4 regions of the Pseudomonas sp. Van50 genome follow, and region 4 is predicted to be linked to each of the others. Evidence: predicted binding sites of a transcription regulator. Region 4 holds the regulator's gene; each other region holds the start of a gene.
The links. Region 4 encodes FliA, which starts transcription of late flagellar genes. Its sites were predicted from a motif close to CTAAAGTTTNNNNNNNNNNNGCCGNTAA; they were not measured.
Positions count from the first base shown of each region.

Region 1: ACZ5M5_RS02610 (methyl-accepting chemotaxis protein) is a predicted target of FliA. The motif match lies at 1,938-1,965, and genes of this name have one in related genera.
Region 2: ACZ5M5_RS23845 (flagellar protein MotY) is a predicted target of FliA. The motif match lies at 2,632-2,659, and genes of this name have one in related genera.
Region 3: motA (flagellar motor stator protein MotA) is a predicted target of FliA. The motif match lies at 2,383-2,410, and genes of this name have one in related genera.

Region 1 covers NZ_AP024343.1:597,593-602,440, reverse strand. Annotated here, with positions in the region: gene ACZ5M5_RS02625 (acyl-CoA dehydrogenase) at 1-1,016, shown strand, start outside; gene ACZ5M5_RS02620 (cell division protein ZapA) at 1,234-1,536, opposite strand; gene ACZ5M5_RS02615 (hypothetical protein) at 1,533-1,763, opposite strand; gene ACZ5M5_RS02610 (methyl-accepting chemotaxis protein) at 2,020-3,645, shown strand; gene ACZ5M5_RS02605 (potassium/proton antiporter) at 3,859-4,848, shown strand, end outside.
Region 2 covers NZ_AP024343.1:5,551,187-5,556,034, forward strand. Annotated here, with positions in the region: gene ACZ5M5_RS23840 (argininosuccinate synthase) at 199-1,416, opposite strand; gene ACZ5M5_RS23845 (flagellar protein MotY) at 1,545-2,534, opposite strand; gene pyrC (dihydroorotase) at 2,727-3,773, shown strand; gene rnt (ribonuclease T) at 3,770-4,447, shown strand; gene ACZ5M5_RS23860 (peroxiredoxin) at 4,670-4,848, opposite strand, start outside.
Region 3 covers NZ_AP024343.1:682,241-687,088, reverse strand. Annotated here, with positions in the region: gene rsgA (small ribosomal subunit biogenesis GTPase RsgA) at 1-229, shown strand, start outside; gene motB (flagellar motor protein MotB) at 413-1,459, opposite strand; gene motA (flagellar motor stator protein MotA) at 1,463-2,314, opposite strand; gene ACZ5M5_RS02930 (HDOD domain-containing protein) at 2,481-4,019, shown strand; gene ACZ5M5_RS02925 (rhodanese-like domain-containing protein) at 4,062-4,848, shown strand, end outside.
Region 4 covers NZ_AP024343.1:1,903,608-1,908,455, reverse strand. Annotated here, with positions in the region: gene ACZ5M5_RS08415 (chemotaxis protein CheA) at 1-694, opposite strand, end outside; gene ACZ5M5_RS08410 (protein phosphatase CheZ) at 725-1,510, opposite strand; gene ACZ5M5_RS08405 (chemotaxis response regulator CheY) at 1,529-1,900, opposite strand; gene fliA (RNA polymerase sigma factor FliA) at 2,067-2,810, opposite strand; gene fleN (flagellar synthesis regulator FleN) at 2,807-3,637, opposite strand; gene flhF (flagellar biosynthesis protein FlhF) at 3,753-4,848, opposite strand, start outside.

The DNA.
Region 1 (4,848 bases), 1.3 Mb from region 4:
CGTCGACCGCGTTGAACTTCGGCGACAACGGCGAATGTGTCGGTTACCTCGTGGGCAAGCCGCACCACGGCCTGAGCTACATGTTCCAGATGATGAACGAGGCGCGCATCGGCGTCGGCATGGGTGCGGTGATGCTGGGTTACGCCGGCTACCTGTATTCCCTTGAATACGCCCGCGAACGTCCGCAGGGCAGGGTGCCCGACAGCAAGGACCCGACCACCGCCCCGGTGGCGATCATCCAGCACGCCGACGTGCGCCGCATGCTGTTGACCCAAAAAGCCTACGTCGAGGGTTCATTTGACCTGGGCTTGTACGCAGCGCGGCTGTTCGACGACACCACCACCCTGGACAGCGAAGCCGAGCGTCGGCGCGCCCATGAACTGCTGGACCTGCTGACCCCCATCGTCAAATCCTGGCCCTCGGAGTTCTGCCTGAAAGCCAACGAACTGGCGATCCAGATCCTGGGCGGTCACGGCTACACCCGCGAATACCCGGTGGAGCAGTATTATCGCGACAACCGCCTGAACCCGATCCATGAAGGCACCCATGGAATCCAGTCCCTGGACCTGCTGGGGCGAAAGCTGGCGCAGAACGGCGGCGCCGGGCTCAAGCAGTTGATCCGCCTGGTGGCCGACACCATTGAACGGGCCCAGGCGCACCCATCGTTGACGCCATTACACCAGCCACTGGAAGCGTTGGTGGCGCGCCTGCAAACCGTCACCCTGGGCCTGCTGACAGACCTGGCCCAGGGCAAGGTCAACAGCAGCCTCGCCAACTCGGCGCTGTACCTGAAAGTGTTTGGGCACATGGTGATCGGCTGGCGCTGGCTGGAACAGGCGATTCGTGCCGAGGAAGGCCTGGCCAGGGGCAATGCCGCGGACAGCGACTTCTATAAAGGCAAGCTGCAAGCGGCGCGCTACTTCCTGACCTGGGAAGTGCCGGGGTGTCACCATGAGCTGGCGATTCTCGAGGCGCGGGATGATACGTGCCTGGGGATGCGGGATGAGTGGTTCTGAGGCAAGACTCGTGGCGCGGCTGAGATCCAACCGCGAGCAGGCTCGCTCCCACAGGGGTTCCAAGTGAACACGACATCTGCGTTCACCACCGATCCACTGTGGGAGCGAGCTTGCTCGCGATAGCGGTGTTTCAGCCAACACACAGGCAGCTGTGCTGACGCCATCGCGAGCAAGCTCGCTCCCACACAAGCCCCACAGTCAACATTCGTTAACGGTTTCAGGCCTGATGGATCGTCTTGGCAATCACCTCGACCGTGGCGCTGACTTGCTCTTGGTAACGGTCGAGTTCCGCCTGATGGCTCTTCTGCATTTCGATCTGTTGCGAACACAGGTTCATGGCCGCCAATACCAGCAGGCGATCGCCGATCAGCGTCGGGTATTTCCTTTTCGTGTCGGCCAGGGCGGCCTTGAGCATCGAAGCGGCGTCCAACAGGGCCTGTTCCTGCCCGGCCGGCGCTTTGATTGAATAGTCTTCTCCCAGGATCGAGATGACCGTCACCCCATCGGCGCCGTGCTTCATGCGCTGACAGGACCGGCGCTGGCGCGCTCGATCAGGGCCTGGATGCGGGCGGCGGTGGCGCCGTGCAGCTCTTCCTGTTCCATCAGGCTCAGTTGCAGGCTTTCGTTTTCATCCTTGGCCTGGGCAAGTTCGGCGCTCAGGGTTTCGTTCAGGCCGGTGAGGTGCAGGTTCTGTTGCACCAGGTCGTTGACCAGTTGCTCCAGTTGGCTGAGGGATGTTTCCAACATATTGATTTCCAGGCTTTTCCAAGGGGCGCGTACGATAAAGAAAAGTCACCGCCGATGCCACGCTTTACCAGCGGCGGTGCTTCGCTGGCGAGTGGTAAAGACTGTGAAGGGGCAGTCTGGTTCCTACCCTTCGTCGCATTCCAGGGTGGTTCTGCGGCAAAAGCAAGGATCCCGTTCAAGACTTCAGTCGTATGACCGATAAGTCAGTTAACACCAGCCACAGTCCCGCACGGACGCGCCCCTCTCGGTACTTTCCATGTCCCTACGTAATATGAACATCGCGCCGCGGGCGTTCCTGGGGTTTGCCCTGATCGGCGCCCTGATGCTGGCCCTTGGGGTGTTTGCCCTGTCCCAGATGAGCAAAATCCGCACGTCCGGCGAAAGCATCGCCCAGAACAGCGTACCCAGCATCAAGGCCCTGAATGAGTTCACCCAGCTCACCCTGCGCCTGCGCGTCTTGTCCTATCGCTTGCTGGTCAACCGCGAGCCGGACATCCAACAGAAAACCTACGATCTGCTCGAACAACGCAGCCAGCAGATCCGCGCGGCCCAGACCACCTACGAAAAGCTCATCAGCGCTTCGGACGAACGGGCCGCCTACGATCAGTATGTGCAACTGCTCGGGCAGTACCGTCAGCTCGAAGAGCGCATGAAAACCCTGTCGCGAAATAATCAGGTCGATGAACTGCGGGCGCTGCTCAACACTGAACTGCTGAGCAACTCAGATGCCATCAATGCCGCAATCGACCACTTGGTGGAGATCAACAACCTGCAAGCCGAGGCGCTCAATAAGGGCGCGGCGCAACAATATTCAAGCGCTTTCAACTGGGTGGTCGCCCTGCTGGTCATCGCTACCGGCCTGACCCTGCTGTTCGCCTGGCTGCTGACCAACAGCATCACCAAGCCGATCGCCAACGCGCTGGATGCCGCCGAAGAAATCGCCAAGGGCAACCTGACCCGACCGATCACCGTTGACGGCAGCGACGAAGCCGGTCGCCTGCTGCGGGCGATGTCGACCATGCAGGAAAAACTGCGCGATACCTTGCAACGGATCTCCGGTTCCGCCACACAGCTTGCGTCGGCGGCCGAAGAGCTTAACGCCGTCACTGACGAAAGCGCCCGGGGCCTGACCCAGCAGAACAACGAAATCGAGCAGGCCGCGACAGCGGTCAACGAGATGACCAGCGCCGTAGAAGAGGTCGCTCGCAATGCGGTCAGCACGTCGGAAGCGTCGAAACACGCCACCACATCCGCAGGCGACGGCCGCGACCTGGTGCAGGAAACCGTCGGTGCCATCGAACGCATGAGTGCCGACGTACAAAGCACCGCCACGCTGATCGGTAACCTGGCCAATGAGTCCCGCGATATCGGCAAAGTGCTGGACGTGATCCGCGGCCTGGCCGACCAGACCAACCTGCTGGCTCTGAATGCCGCCATCGAAGCCGCCCGTGCCGGTGAGGCCGGCCGTGGTTTTGCCGTGGTGGCCGACGAAGTCCGCGCCCTGGCTCATCGTACCCAGCAGTCGACCAGCGAGATCGAACGCATGATCGGCAGCATCCAGAGCGGCACCGAACACGCCGTGGACTCGATGCGCAACAGCACCGAGCGCGCCGAGTCGACCCTGAACATCGCCCGTGGCGCCGGCCTGTCCCTGGACACCATCAACACGGCCATCGTCGAGATCAACGAACGCAACCTGGTGATCGCCAGCGCCGCCGAAGAACAGGCCCAGGTGGCCCGTGAAGTGGACCGCAACCTGGTGAACATCCGCGACCTGTCGGTGCAATCGGCCACCGGCGCCAACCAGACCACCGCCGCCAGCGCCGAACTGTCGCGCCTGGCCGTGGACTTGAACAGCATGGTTGGGCGGTTCAGCCTTTAATCCGCGTAACGGTTGATCGTCCACAGACCGTGAGCGATCAACCCTCAAGCTTTGGTGGCGAGGGAGCTTGCTCCCTCGCCACGGTATTGCTGCCTTGTACCCCCAATCCCAAACCTTTTTTGACAGCATCACATTTCAACAGGTTAGAATCGCTGGCACGCAGACTGCATGGTCAGTCTGTGCCCGCCCCTCAGTTTTCCCGGAGTAACGCCTTTGACTGCAGCGACCATCAACAGCCTGTTCTTGATCGGCGCGTTGCTGGTAGGTGCGAGCATCCTGGTCAGTTCTCTTTCGTCCCGCCTGGGCATCCCGATCCTGGTGATCATCCTGGCCGTGGGCATGGTGGCCGGTGTCGACGGCGCCGGTATTCTTTTCGATAACTACGCCACGGCTTATCTGGTCGGCAACCTCGCCTTGGCCGTCATCCTGCTGGACGGCGGCTTGCGCACGCGGGTCTCGAGCTTTCGCGTGGCGCTGTGGCCGGCGTTGTCCCTGGCCACGGTCGGTGTGTTGATCACCACCGGGCTGACCGGATTGGCCGCGGCCTGGCTGTTCAATCTGAACCTGATCCAGGGCCTGCTGATCGGCGCCATCGTCGGCTCGACCGATGCCGCGGCGGTGTTCTCGCTACTGGGCGGCAAGGGCCTGAACGAGCGGGTCAGCGCCACCCTCGAGATCGAGTCCGGCAGCAACGACCCCATGGCGGTGTTCCTCACCGTCACCCTGATCGGCATGCTTGCCAGTGGTGAAACCGGCTTGCACTGGAGCCTGCTCGGGCACCTGTTGCGTGAGTTCGGCATCGGCTCGGTACTCGGCCTGGGCGGTGGCTGGCTGATGCTGCAGCTGGTCAATCGCATCAATCTGGCCAACGGCCTCTACCCGATCCTCGTCATCAGCGGCGGCCTGGCCGTGTTCGCCCTGACCAACGCCCTGCACGGCAGCGGTTTCCTGGCGGTGTACCTGTGCGGCCTGGTGATCGGCAACCGTCCGGTGCGCAGCCGCCACGGCATCCTGCACATGCTTGATGGCATGGCCTGGCTGGCCCAGATCGGCATGTTCCTGGTGCTGGGGCTGCTGGTCACGCCCCACGACCTGCTGCCGATCGCCCTGCCGGCCCTGGGCCTGGCATTGTGGATGATCCTGTTTGCCCGTCCGTTGTCGGTCATAGTGGGCCTGCTGCCGTTCAAGGCGTTCCATGGTCGC
Region 2 (4,848 bases), 3.4 Mb from region 4:
GCGAAACTTGCCAACCTGAGCATTTGAAGCACGCCGGCATCGTCGTGTACGTCATTTACCACCACGCAGACCTTGCAACCCACGGGCAGGATGGATGAGCCATCAGGAGACAGTGCTGCAGACAAGAGGCTGCCCTTGCAAAACAGAGGGCAAAAAAAACGGCCTGCTCAAGGCAGGCCGTTTTTTATATCGCCAGGGTCAGAACAGCTTGCGACCCTTGTTCGCCGCGATGCGCATGCGCAGGGCGTTGAGCTTGATGAAGCCGGCCGCGTCGGCCTGGTTGTAGGCACCGCCGTCTTCTTCGAAGGTCGCGATGTTGGCGTCGAACAGCGACTCGTCCGACTTACGCCCGGTGACGATCACGTTGCCCTTGTACAGCTTCAGGCGTACCACGCCATTCACATGAGCCTGGGAGGCGTCGATCATCTGCTGCAGCATCAGACGCTCAGGGCTCCACCAGTAGCCGGTGTAGATCAGGCTGGCGTACTTGGGCATCAGCTCGTCCTTGAGGTGAGCCACTTCGCGGTCCAGGGTGATCGATTCGATCGCCCGGTGAGCGCGCAGCATGATGGTGCCACCCGGGGTTTCGTAGCAGCCGCGGGACTTCATGCCGACATAGCGGTTCTCGACGATGTCCAGACGACCGATGCCGTGTTCGCCGCCGATGCGGTTCAGGGTCGCCAGCACGGTGGCCGGGCTCATTTCCACGCCGTCCAGGGCGACGATATCGCCATTGCGATAGGTCAGCTCCAGGTATTGCGGGGTATCCGGGGCCTTCTCGGGGGAGACGGTCCAGCGCCACATGTCTTCTTCGTGCTCGGTCCAGGTGTCTTCCAGCACGCCGCCTTCATAGGAGATGTGCAGCAGGTTGGCGTCCATCGAGTACGGGGATTTCTTCTTGCCGTGACGCTCGATTGGAATCGCGTGCTTCTCGGCGTAGTCCATCAGTTTTTCACGGGACAGCAAGTCCCATTCACGCCACGGGGCGATGACTTTCACGCCCGGCTTGAGGGCATAGGCGCCCAGCTCGAAACGCACCTGGTCGTTGCCTTTGCCGGTAGCGCCGTGGGAAATGGCATCGGCGCCGGTTTCGTTGGCGATTTCGATCAGGCGCTTGGCAATCAACGGACGGGCGATGGACGTACCCAGCAGGTACTCGCCTTCGTAAACGGTGTTGGCGCGGAACATCGGGAACACGAAGTCGCGGACGAACTCTTCGCGCAGGTCATCGATGTAGATCTCTTTGACGCCCATGGCCTGGGCCTTGGCGCGTGCAGGCTCGACTTCCTCGCCCTGCCCCAGGTCAGCGGTGAAGGTCACCACTTCGCAGTTATAAGTGTCCTGCAGCCACTTGAGGATCACCGAAGTGTCCAGGCCGCCGGAATACGCCAGAACGACCTTGTTTACGTCCGCCATGCCATCACTCCACGGGTTGTACGGAAAGCCGTGAAGTCTAACGTCCAGCGCGGATAATTTACAGGGGCGCGACAGCTTATGACGACGAAGCGACAGATTATGTCGAGCGCGCGACGGTCAAAACCGAATCAGGAGGTCCGCGCGGTCGTCCCGACGGGCGTGGGTGCCGGTGTCTTGGCCGGTGCAGCGGTGGGCGCCGGCGCTTTGGCAGGGGGCGCAGCGGGTGCAGGCTGCGCGGCGGCGGGCTGGGGTGCCGGTGCTTCGCTAGCCGCCACGCGCTCGAGGCGCACGACCACCCGACGGTTCTTGGCCCGGTTGGCGGCGTTGGTGTTGGGCACCAGGGGATAACGTTCGCCGTGGAAGCGCAGGGTAATCTGCGACTCCTGGAAACCATTGGCCTTGAAGAAATCCTGGACCGCCAGGGCCCGGCGGCGCGACAGCTCGCGGTTGGTCAGGCGATTGCCGCTGTTGTCGGAGTGACCGTCAAGCTCGACATGATTGACGCTCGGATCGGCCTTGATGAAGTCGAGCATCACCTGCAACTGGGCCTTGGCATGGGCATCGAGTTCGACTTCTTCGCCGGGGAAGCCGATCTGGGTCTGCTTCACCTGCTCGAAATTCTTCGGCAACAACTTGGCCACACAGCTCTGATAATCGCCGAAGGCTTTATTGAAACGCACCGGCAGCAACCGGACTTCCGACACTCGACCGTCCTCGGTGTTACGCCGTACCACAGGGCTACGACCGTCCATCAGCCCACTGATCAAGCGTCCGGCCTGGACCTGGGAGCTGTTGAACAATACATCGCCACTGCCAATGCTGACCGAGCCCAGGTTGATATCGCCGCGCCCCGGTTGCCACGGTGCGGCGGCCGCCAGCAAGGTGGCCGAACCGCCGCCCAGCATCGGGTTATAGCTCTTGAGGCGGAACGTGGCCTGTTCGCCCGCCCGGCGCACGAACTCGCCACTGCCGAAATCGGTGATCGGCTGGCTCAGCCGGCACTCGAACTTGTCGCCTTCGACCGCCCACTCAATGCTCTCCAGACGGGTCTGGAAAGTGAGCGCCATGGCGGGAAGGCTGGCAAACACACTGAGCAAGGCTAGATAACGCTGGCGCACGGGAGGCTCCACTGACTTTTATACAAAGATCGACGCATGCTTGAGGGCATGACGCCTGTCCGGGGCACTGCACGGATTCGTGGCACACCTGTAGGAGCTATCGGTAAGTTGTGGCAGAACTTGATAGCGGGTGCCTGAATCGGTCTTTTCCGGTAGCATTCCCCAGAGTTTGACCCGCCTGGAAGCCCCCTAATGTCCGACCGCCTGACCCTGCTGCGTCCCGACGACTGGCATATTCATCTTCGCGATGGTGCTGTGTTGACCCATACCGTCGCCGATGTCGCGCGCACCTTCGGGCGCGCAATCATCATGCCTAACCTGGTTCCGCCCGTGCGCAACGCCGCCGAGGCCGATGGCTATCGCCAGCGTATCCTCGCCGCGCGCCCGGCTGGCAGCCGCTTCGAACCGCTGATGGTGCTTTACCTCACCGACCGCACCCAGCCCGAAGAGATTCGCGACGCCAAGGCCAGCGGTTTTGTCCATGCCGCCAAGCTGTATCCCGCCGGCGCGACGACCAACTCCGATTCCGGTGTCACCAGCATCGACAAGATCTTCCCGGCGCTGGAGGCCATGGCCGAAGTCGGCATGCCGTTGTTGATCCATGGTGAGGTTACCCGGGGCGACGTCGATGTGTTCGACCGCGAGAAAATCTTCATCGACGAACACATGCGCCGCGTCGTGGAGCGTTTCCCGACCCTCAAGGTGGTGTTCGAACACATCACCACCGGCGATGCCGTGCAGTTCGTCAACGAGGCCCCGGCCAACGTCGGCGCGACCATTACCGCCCACCACCTGCTGTACAACCGCAACCACATGCTGGTGGGCGGGATCCGGCCGCACTTCTATTGCCTGCCGATCCTCAAGCGCAATACCCACCAGGAAGCCTTGCTGGACGCCGCTACCAGCGGCAGCGCCAAGTTTTTCCTCGGCACCGACTCGGCACCCCACGCCCGTCACGCCAAGGAAGCGGCCTGCGGTTGCGCCGGTTGCTACACCGCCTATGCCGCCATCGAGATGTACGCCGAGGCGTTCGAACAGCGCAATGCGCTGGAAAAACTCGAAGGCTTCGCCAGCCTGCATGGCCCGCGCTTCTATGGCCTGCCGGTGAACACCGACCGTATTACCCTGGTCCGTGACGAATGGACCGCCCCTGTCAGCCTGCCCTTCGGCGAGCAGACCGTCATCCCGCTGCGCGCCGGTGAAAAACTGCGCTGGCGCCTGCTGGAGGAAAACGCGTGAGTGAAGATCATTTCGACGACGAACTGGACGGCAACGGTGGTTCGGGCGGCGCCCGTCACCCCATGGCCGCGCGGTTCCGTGGTTATCTGCCGGTCGTCGTCGATGTAGAAACCGGTGGTTTCAATTCCGCCACCGACGCCTTGCTGGAAATCGCCGCGACCACCATCGGCATGGACGAAAAAGGCTTTGTGTTCCCTGACCACACCTATTTCTTCCGTGTCGAACCGTTCGAAGGCGCCAACGTCGAAGCGGCGGCTTTGGAATTCACCGGGATCAAGCTCGATCACCCGTTGCGCATGGCAGTCAGCGAAGAAACGGCCCTGACCGACATCTTCCGTGGTGTGCGCAAGGCGCTCAAGGCCAACGGTTGCAAGCGCGCGATCCTGGTCGGCCACAACAGCAGCTTCGACCTGGGCTTCCTCAACGCCGCCGTCGCGCGCCTGGACATGAAGCGCAACCCGTTCCACCCGTTCTCCAGCTTCGACACCGCGACCCTGGCTGGCCTGGCGTATGGCCAGACCGTCCTGGCCAAGGCGTGCCAGGCAGCCGACATCGATTTCGATGGTCGTGAGGCGCACTCGGCCCGCTACGACACCGAGAAGACCGCCGAGCTGTTCTGCGGCATCGTCAACCGGTGGAAAGAGATGGGCGGCTGGCAGGATTTCGACGACTAAAGAGCAGAGCCAATGTGGGGCGGTGCCACTCTGTGGGAGCAAAGCTTGCTCGCGACACAGGCGACTCGGTTCTTGGAAGACCGCATCGCCGCCATCGCGGGCAAGCCTTGCTCCCACAGATAAATCCCCTCACCACAGGGTTCTGTGTTTCAGCCGACAAGTTTGGAACACCCATAAAAAAACCGGCCCATCGAGGGCCGGTTTTTTTATGCCTGGAGGCGCTTACAGCTTGTCGCTGTGCTCGCCCAGGTAAGCGGCAACGCCTTCAGGCGATGCGGTCATGCCCTTGTCGCCTTTTTTCCAGTTGGCCGGGCAGACTTCGCCGTGCTCTTCGTGGAATTGCAGCGCGTCGACCAGACGGATCAACTCTTCCATGTTACGGCCCAGCGGCAGGTCGTTGA
Region 3 (4,848 bases), 1.2 Mb from region 4:
CTCGCCGGGTATCCGCGAATTCGGCCTGGGCCACGTCAGCCGGGCCGATGTCGAAGCCGGGTTCATCGAGTTCAACGAGTTGATCGGCACCTGCCGCTTCCGCGACTGCAAGCACGACCGCGAGCCCGGTTGCGCTCTGCTCAAGGCCCTGGAAGAAGGTCGCGTGCATCAGCAACGGATGAACAGCTACCGCTCGATCATCGCCAGCCTGCCGGAAAGCGGTTACTGAGCTGAAAGGAAGGGAAGCCGGACACAATTGTGGCGAGGGAGCTTGCTCCCGCTGGGCTGCGAAGCGGCCCCAAAACCTGCCAGATGCGGAGCATCAGACACACCGCACCCGCCGGTTTACGACTGCTTCGCAGTCGAGCGGGAGCAAGCTCCCTCGCCACAGGTCCATCGACAAACCTTCAGGTCACTGCGCCGGCGCTCCGGGCGGCTTGGGCGCGGCATCGTCGAACAGGTTCAGCCGCTCGCGCAGCTCATGGGCCGGCACGGGTTGCTGGTCTGCCGGCAACGCGTTCGGATCGACCGCCGCACCTGGTGTGGCGGACGGAGCAGGCGCTTCACCCGGCGCACCCTCGCCCGGGACCGGATCGGGCGCCGGATCATCGGTTTGCGAGCCCTCGATGGCTTTCTGCGCCTTCTTGGTCAACACCACGATATCGATACGCCGGTTGACCGGGTTGAACGGGTCTTTGCGGTCGAAGAGCGCCGAAGACGCATAACCGACCACCCGCGCCACCTGCTCGTCCGGATAGCTGCCGGCCACCAGGGCGCGACGGGCCGCGTTGGCACGGTTGGCGGACAGCTCCCAGTTACCGTAGTCACCCTTGCCGATGTAGGGTTTGGCATCGGTATGACCACTGATGCTGATCTTGTTCGGCACCGCCTTGATGGTGTCGGCCATGGCCAACAGGATGTCCTCGAAATACGGCTTCAGGCGCGCGCTGCCGGAATCGAACATCGGCCGGTTCTCGGCGTCCATGATCTGGATGCGCAAGCCGTTCGGGGTGATTTCGAACAGGATCTGGTCCTTGAATTTCTGCAGTTGCGGGTTCTCTTCGACCTTGTTCTGCAATTCCTGCAACAGCAATTCCAGGCGCTCGCGCTCGACCTGTTCGGCCATGCCTTCGACCTGCTCGGAATCCACCGTCACCTTGTCGGGCTGGGGCTGGGACTTGACCTCGGGGTTGAGGGTGTTTTCCGGGGCCAGGGTCGGTGAGCCGCCCAGGTCGATGATGTAGGGCGTGCCGCTTTCGGAAAAGCCGACCGGGTCCTTGAAGTAGCCGGCGATGGCGATCTTCTGCTCTGGCGTCGCCGTGGACAACAGCCACAGCACCAGGAAGAACGCCATCATCGCTGTGGCGAAGTCGGCAAAGGCGATTTTCCAGGCGCCCCCGTGATGCCCAGCGGCTATGCGCTTGACGCGCTTGATGATGATCGGCTGGTTATTTTCCATAACTTAGCGACCGCGAACCGCTTGTTCCAGCTCGGCGAAGCTTGGACGGTGCGCCGGGTACAGGACCTTGCGCCCGAACTCCACCGCCAACGATGGCGGCATGCCCGAGGCCGAGGCCACCAGGGAAGCCTTGATGGCTTCGTAGATATTGAGCTCTTCCTTGGCGTCATGGGCCAGGGAGGTGGCCAGCGGCCCGAAGAAACCATACGCCGCCAAGATACCGAAGAACGTACCCACCAGGGCCGCACCCACGTGCAGGCCGATGGACTTCTGGTCACCGTCGCCCAGGGAGGCCATGGTCACCACGATCCCCAGTACCGCCGCGACGATACCGAAGCCAGGCATCGCGTCGGCGATCCCGGTGACCGCGTGGGAGGGATGCTCCAGGTCTTCCTTGAGGCTGTACAGCTCCATGTCGAACAGGCCTTCGAGCTCGTGGGGGGCCATGTTGCCGGACGACATGATGCGCAGGTAATCACAGATGAACGCCGTCATGCGGGCGTCCTTGAGCACGGCCGGGTACTTGGCGAAAATCGGGCTGGCGGCGGCGTCTTCGATGTCGCCCTCGATCGCCATCATGCCTTCGCGGCGGCTCTTGTTGAGGATCTCGTAGATCAGCCCCAGCACCTCGAGGTAGAAGGTGTGGCTAAAGCGCGAACTGAACATGCCCAGGGATTTCTTGAGCACGTGCATCGTCATATAGCCGGGGTTGGCCTGCAGGAATGCACCGAGGGCCGCGCCACCGATGATCAACACCTCGAAGGGCTGGATCAGGGCGGCAATCTTGCCATGGGAGAGCACGTATCCGCCGAGCACGCTCGCGAACACGACAATGATGCCGATAATTTTAGCCATAGATAGAAAGTACTTATTTAAGTCGGGTTCAAGGTCATATTCGGAAGCTGAAAAATCTCTTCTTCTACTTATCGGCAAAACTGCGCCAGACTATAGGCTGTTCTGGCGAAAAGCCAATTTGCCCCGTTCCGGGCGTAGAGAATTCATACGATGATCACGTCCAGCCATGACTAACGAAACCAAGGTTCCAACGCCCCGACCGACCACCCTCGAAGGTTGGGTGACGCTGCTCAAAGGCGTGCATCTGCCGGTACCCCAGGCCAGCCACGACCTGGTCTGCAAGGCCCTCGCCGACAGCCGCCGCTCCTTGCGCGACATCGCCGACCTGATGCAGGGCAGCCCAGCCCTGGCCCTGAGCGTCATCCGCGAAGCCAACCATCACACCCATGGCAGCCTTGCAGAACCTGCGGAAAACCTCGAAGTGGCCATCAACCGCCTCGGCCTCAAGCGTACCGAGGAACTGCTCGCCCGCCTGCCGTCGTTGCCGGAGCATGAAATACCCATCGCCTTGCGCCAGTTGCAATTGATCAGCCAGCACGCCACGCAACAGGCCAATGGTTTTTTTGCCAGCCGCCTGGCGCGGCTGTGGCAAGACATACACTGGGGCAGTCTGTTATTCCTGTCACCGCTCTGGCCCCTGGCCCTGACCCATCCACGATTGCTCGGGGAATGGGAATTGCGGGTCGTCCATAAAGGCGAGCCCGCGCCCAAGGTAGAGCGCGAACTGTTCGGCGTCAGCCTGCTGGAAATCTGCCTGGCGCTGGTGGAAACCTGGCGCTTGCCCATCTGGGTGGCGCAAGGTTATCGCCTGCTACTCAATGAACGCCGCGAGCTGGTGAAAGTCCTGCGCATCGCCCGGGACAGCGAACACCCCCTGCGCCAGCAGAATCGCCTGGACGACGACCCGATCCTGCGACGCTGGCTCAACCAGCCGGCCAACACCGTATTGCTGGCCAACGGCCTGGCACTGGCCGCACAACAGGCCTGGGACAGCCCCGCGCTCACCCGCTGGCAGTACCTCACCAGTTTGTATCTGCAGATGTCGATGGATGAGGTCCAGCAGCAACTGCACCAACAAGCGGTCAATAGCGCCCATCATCACGCCATGCCAGACCTCTGGCACCCGGCCGTGGCGCTGATCTGGCCCTCGGGCAGCCGCCGCATCCACCCCGGCTTGCTGCCCGCCGCCCCGCCCAGCGCCCAAGACCTGAGCCAGTGGCGCAAGCAATGCTCCGCCATGCTGGTGGAGCCGAGTCCCTTCCGCAATGCCATGCACCTGACCACCTCGGCACGGGATGTCCTGGTGGCCTGTGGCATGCGCCGAGTGATGATCCTGATGGCCGACCGCAGCCAGGCCAGCATGCGCGTACACCAGACCGCCGGCCTGCCCAAGGAAGCCGCGGCCATGAGCTTTACCATCAGCCAGAGCAAAATATTGCAGCGGTTGCTGGCCCAGCAGGCCCAGGTTCGCCTGAACCCGGACAACAACGCGCAGTTTTCGGCACTACTGCCGCCGGGCCTGCGCAGCCTGTTCCGGGGTGAGCACCTGCTGTTGCGCTCACTGACGTGCAATGGACGGGTGATCATGCTGGTGGCGGTGGACCAGGGCGGCGGGCCGTTCTCGGATATCACCGTGCAAGCCTTCGGCAAAACCGTGCAATGTATCGAAAGGGCCCTGCATACCTTTACCAACCGCGGTCGCTGAACTTGCTACAATCCTTTCCCTTTGCGCCCCTGGAGACCTCACATGCCTGACTTCTCTGGCTTGCCGCTGGTGATCGAGCCGAGCGAACTGCTGCCGCGCCTCGACGCCCGCGAACTGATTCTGGTGGACCTGACCAGCGCCGCGCGCTACAGCACCGGGCACATCCCCGGCGCACGTTTCGTCGACCCCAAGCGCACCCAGCTCGGCCAACCGCCGGCACCGGGCCTGTTGCCGGCCAAGGCCGACCTGGAAACCCTGTTCGGCGAGCTTGGGCATCACCCGGACGCGGTCTACGTGGTCTACGACGACGAAGGCGGCGGCTGGGCCGGGCGCTTTATCTGGCTGCTGGACGTGATCGGCCTCTCGAACTATCACTACCTCGACGGCGGCCTGCTGTCCTGGCTGGACGAAGGCCTGCCGGTGTCCGTCGATGTTCCGGCACCGGTTGCCGGCCCGGTGCCCCTGACGCTGCACGATGCCCCCACCGCCACCCGCGAATACCTGCAAAGCCGCCTCGGTGCCGCCGACCTGGCCATCTGGGATGCGCGCGGCCCGCTGGAATACTCCGGCGAGAAAGTCGTCGCAGCCCGGGGCGGGCACATTCCCGGCGCGGTCAATTTCGAATGGACCGCCGGCATGGACCCGGCGCGCAACCTGCGCATTCGCAAGGACATGCCGCAGATCCTCGAACGATTGGGCATCACGCCCGACAAAGAAATCATCACCCACTGCCAGACTCACCACCGCTCTGGCTTCACCTACCTGGTGGCCAAGGCGCTCGGTTATCCACGAGTCAAAGGCTATGCCGGTTCCTGGGGCGAATGGGGCA
Region 4 (4,848 bases):
TGTCGCCCGCCGCTTTCGCGGCGACCGGTGCCGTCGGCGGGACGACCGCATCCGGCGCGAACTGGCCCTTGCCGTGAAGCTGGTCGAGCAGCGACTCGAACTCGGCATCGGTGATTTCATCGCTGGCAGCCCCGGCGGCTTGTGCAGCAGGTGCGACCTGAGCAGCCGGCGCCTCGGCCTCGGCCTTGACGGTATTCAGGGAGTCCAGCAGTTGTTCGAATTCGTTATCGGTGATGTCGCCCGATTCTTCGGCGACCGGCTCTTCAACCACCGCTTCGGCAACCGGCGCCGCTTCGTCAGCCGATTGCGGCTCGGCCAGGCGTGCCAGCGCGGCGAGCAACTCAGGGGTGGCAGGGGTGATCGGCGAGCGCTCGCGCACTTCGCTGAACATGCTGTTGACCGCATCCAGCGCTTCGAGCACCACGTCCATCAATTCCGAGTCAACGCGACGCTCACCCTTGCGCAGGATGTCGAACACGTTCTCGGCAATGTGACAGCACTCCACCAGCTCGTTGAGCTGGAGGAAGCCGGCGCCTCCTTTTACAGTGTGGAAACCGCGAAAAATTGCATTGAGCAAGTCTGCATCATCGGGTCGACTTTCCAGCTCGACCAGTTGCTCAGACAGTTGCTCTAGAATCTCGCCGGCCTCAACCAGGAAATCCTGAAGGATCTCTTCATCGGCGCCGAAGCTCATTAATGGCTGCTCCTAAAACAGGGCTAAAACTCAGAATCCAAGGCTGGACAGCAAATCGTCCACATCGTCCTGACCGGACATAACGTCTTCTCTTTTATCGGCATGAATTTGCGGACCTTCACCCTGAGAGAGATGTTTTTGTGGATCTTTTTCAGCAAGCATCGCTTCACGGTCGTGTTCGATGCCTGCAAAGCGGTCGACCTGGCTGGCCATCAACACCAGTTTGAGCAGGTTGCTTTCCACTTCGGTGACCAACTGGGTCACACGCTTGATTACCTGGCCGGTCAGGTCTTGATAGTCCTGGGCCAGCAGAATGTCGTTGAGGTTGCTTGCCACGGCGCGGTTCTCGGTGCTGCTGCGCGTCAGGAAACCGTCGACCCGGCGGGCCAGCTCCCGAAACTCTTCAGCACCGACTTCACGACGCATGAACCGGCCCCAGTCGGTGCTCAAGGCCTGGGCCTCTTCGCTCAGGCCATTGACCAGCGGCGTTGCGCTTTCCACCAGATCCATGGTGCGGTTGGCCGCGGCTTCGGTCAGTTTGACCACATACCCCAGGCGCTCGGTGGCGTCGGTGATCTGCGAGACTTCCTCGGCCTGCGGCATGTGCGGGTCGATCTGGAAATTGACAATCGCGCTGTGCAGTTCACGCGTGAGCTTGCCCACTTCCTGATACAGACCGCGGTCACGGGTCTGGTTGAGCTCATGGATCATTTGAACCGCATCGCCAAAGCGACCTTTTTCAAGGCTGTCGACCAGTTCGCGGGCATGTTTTTTCAGGGTCGATTCGAAATCGCCCATTGAAGATTCGTTGTCCATAGCTCCCCCGTGGCGCCGTTAACCGATGCGTTCGAAGATTTTTTCGATCTTCTCTTTCAACGCCTGGGCCGTGAAGGGTTTGACCACATAGCCGTTTACACCGGCCTGGGCCGCTTCGATGATCTGCTCGCGCTTGGCTTCGGCAGTGACCATCAACACCGGGAGATGCTTGAGTTTTTCGTCGGCACGCACCTGGCGCAGCAGGTCGATACCGGTCATGCCTGGCATGTTCCAGTCGGTGACCAGAAAATCGAAGTTGCCACTGTGCAACATCGGGAGCGCAGTGGTCCCGTCATCTGCTTCGGCCGTGTTGGTGAACCCAAGGTCACGCAACAGGTTTTTAATGATCCGCCGCATCGTTGAGAAGTCATCAACGATGAGGATTTTCATGTTCTTGTCCAATTCGACCTCCAAGCAGTCTTAAACGCGCCCAGCACCTGGACGCGCCATTTCAATCAATCCGGCACAACACTCGACAACGGTCTGGAGCACAACGGATGGAGACTGGCACAGCACCTGCCAGGCCAGCCTCGTCGCAGTGTCCCCACACTGCCTGTCAACGCGCTCGCCACTCCCCCAAACGCCCCCGCAAACGGGCCGCGCACTGGCTGTGTAACTGGCTGACCCGCGATTCGCTGACCCCCAGGACCTCACCGATTTCCTTGAGGTTCAGCTCTTCGTCGTAGTACAGCGCCAAGACCAGCCGCTCACGCTCCGGCAAATTGGCAATCGCATCCGCCAGCGCACTCTGGAAACGTTCATCTTCCAGGTCACGCGACGGCTCCATGTGAGCACTCGCGTTATCCTCGTGCAGCCCTTCGTGTTCGCCGTCCTGCAACAGGTCGTCGAAACTGAACAGGCGGCTGCCCAAGGTATCGTTCAAAATCCCGTAATAATCGTCGAGACTCAACTGGAGTTCGGCCGCAACTTCGTGATCTTTAGCGTCACGCCCGGTTTTAGCTTCAATTGCCCGAATCGCGTCACTGACCATGCGGGTATTGCGGTGCACCGAACGCGGCGCCCAATCGCCCTTGCGGACCTCATCGAGCATCGCCCCGCGAATGCGGATACCGGCATAGGTCTCGAAACTGGCACCTTTGCTGGCGTCGTATTTGTTCGACACTTCAAGCAGGCCGATCATGCCGGCCTGGATCAAGTCCTCGACCTGGACACTGGCCGGCAACCGCGCCAGCAAGTGGTAGGCAATACGCTTGACCAGTGGCGCATAACGCTCGATCAATTCGTATTGGGCGTCCCGTGCCGATTTTTTGTAGAGATGGTTGTAACCGCTGGCTGTCATAGCACGGGCCCTGCTGTTTGTTGCACAAGACGCTCGACGAAAAATTCCAGATGCCCGCGGGGGTTGGCCGGCAGTGGCCAGGTATCGACCTTCTGGGCGATCGCCTTGAACGCCAGCGCGCATTTGGAACGTGGAAAAGCTTCATAAACGGCGCGTTGCTTCTGGACGGCCTTGCGTACGCTTTCGTCGTACGGCACGGCGCCGACGTATTGTAGGGCGACGTCCAGGAAGCGATCGGTGACCTTGGTCAACTTGGCGAACAGGTTGCGCCCTTCCTGCGGGCTCTGGGCCATATTGGCCAGGACGCGGAAGCGGTTCATGCCATAGTCGCGGTTCAGCAGTTTGATCAGGGCGTAGGCATCGGTGATGGACGTCGGTTCGTCGCAGACCACCAGCAGCACTTCCTGGGCGGCGCGGACGAAACTGACGACCGAGTCGCCGATGCCGGCCGCGGTGTCGATCACCAGCACATCGAGGTTGTCGCCGATGTCGCTGAAGGCCTGGATCAGGCCCGCGTGCTGGGCCGGGGTCAGGTGGACCATGCTCTGGGTACCGGAGGCAGCCGGCACGATGCGAATCCCGCCAGGTCCCTGCAACAGCACGTCGCGCAGTTCGCAACGGCCCTCGATCACGTCCGCCAGGGTGCGTTTGGGGGTAAGCCCCAGCAGCACGTCGACGTTCGCCAGGCCCAGGTCGGCGTCCAGCAGCATGACCCGTCGGCCAAGCTCTGCCAGAGCCAGGGACAAGTTCACTGACACGTTAGTCTTCCCGACGCCACCTTTGCCGCCGGTCACCGCGATCACCTGTACGGGATGCATGCTGCCCATGTTCGTTCTTTACCTTGTCTTCTTAGACGGAGGCCACATTACTGGCTGCGCGTTCGCATAAGGAACAATGCATGGCAGACCATCGATGTAGGTACAAAAAATATTCATGATTACCTCAGCCGACCTGCTTGGTCGGGCTGTGGTAGATGTCAGCGAACATGTCAGCCATGGCTTCTTCGCTGGGTTCTTCCTGCATTTGCACACTCACGGCACGACTGACCAGTTGATGACGGCGCGGCAGATGCAAATCATCCGGGATCCGCGGCCCATCGGTCAGGTAGGCCACCGGCAGTTCATGACCGATCGCCAGGCTCAACACCTCGCCCAGGCTTGCCGTTTCGTCCAGCTTAGTCAGGATGCAGCCAGCCAGTCCGCAGCGTTTGTAGCTGTGGTATGCGGCGGTTAGAACCTGTTTCTGGCTGGTGGTTGCCAACACGAGATAATTTTTTGACTTGATACCGCGTCCGGCCAGGCTTTCGAGCTGCATGCGCAGGGCCGGATCGCTGGCTTGCAGGCCGGCGGTATCGATCAGCACGACGCGTTTGCGCAGCAGCGGCTCCAGCGCCTGGGCCAGGGATTGGCCCGGATCCACATGGGTCACCGACACATTGAGGATCCGGCCCAGGGTCTTGAGTTGTTCCTGGGCACCGATGCGGAAACTGTCCATGCTCACCAGGGCGATGCTCTGGGCGCCGTACTTGAGTACATAGCGGGCGGCGAGCTTGGCCAGGGTGGTGGTCTTGCCCATGCCGGCAGGACCGACCATGGCAATCACCCCGCCCTCCTCCAGCGGCTCGACTTCCGGCGTGGCGATCATCCGCGCCAGGTGCGCCAGCAACATGCGCCAGGCCTGGCGAGGCTCTTCGATACCATTGATCAGCGCCAGCAGGTCTCGGGACAACGGGCCGGACAAGCCGATGCGTTGCAGGCGACGCCACAGGTTGGCCTGGGCCGGACGGCTGCCTTGCAGTTGGTTCCAGGCCAGGGAGCCGAGTTGGACTTCCATCAGCTCGCGCAGGCTGTTGAGCTCGAAGCGCATCGAGTCCAGGGCGCGCGGGTCGAGCCCGCGGGCAGGCGCGGCGGGTGCCGGCTCCGGACGACGCGGTTCGGCCTGGGCCTGCTCGATCAGCGGCTCGGCAGCGGTCAACGGCAGGCCGGCGGTCAGCGGCTGACCGGCGAACAATTGACGATTGGTGCCCGCGGCACCCTCG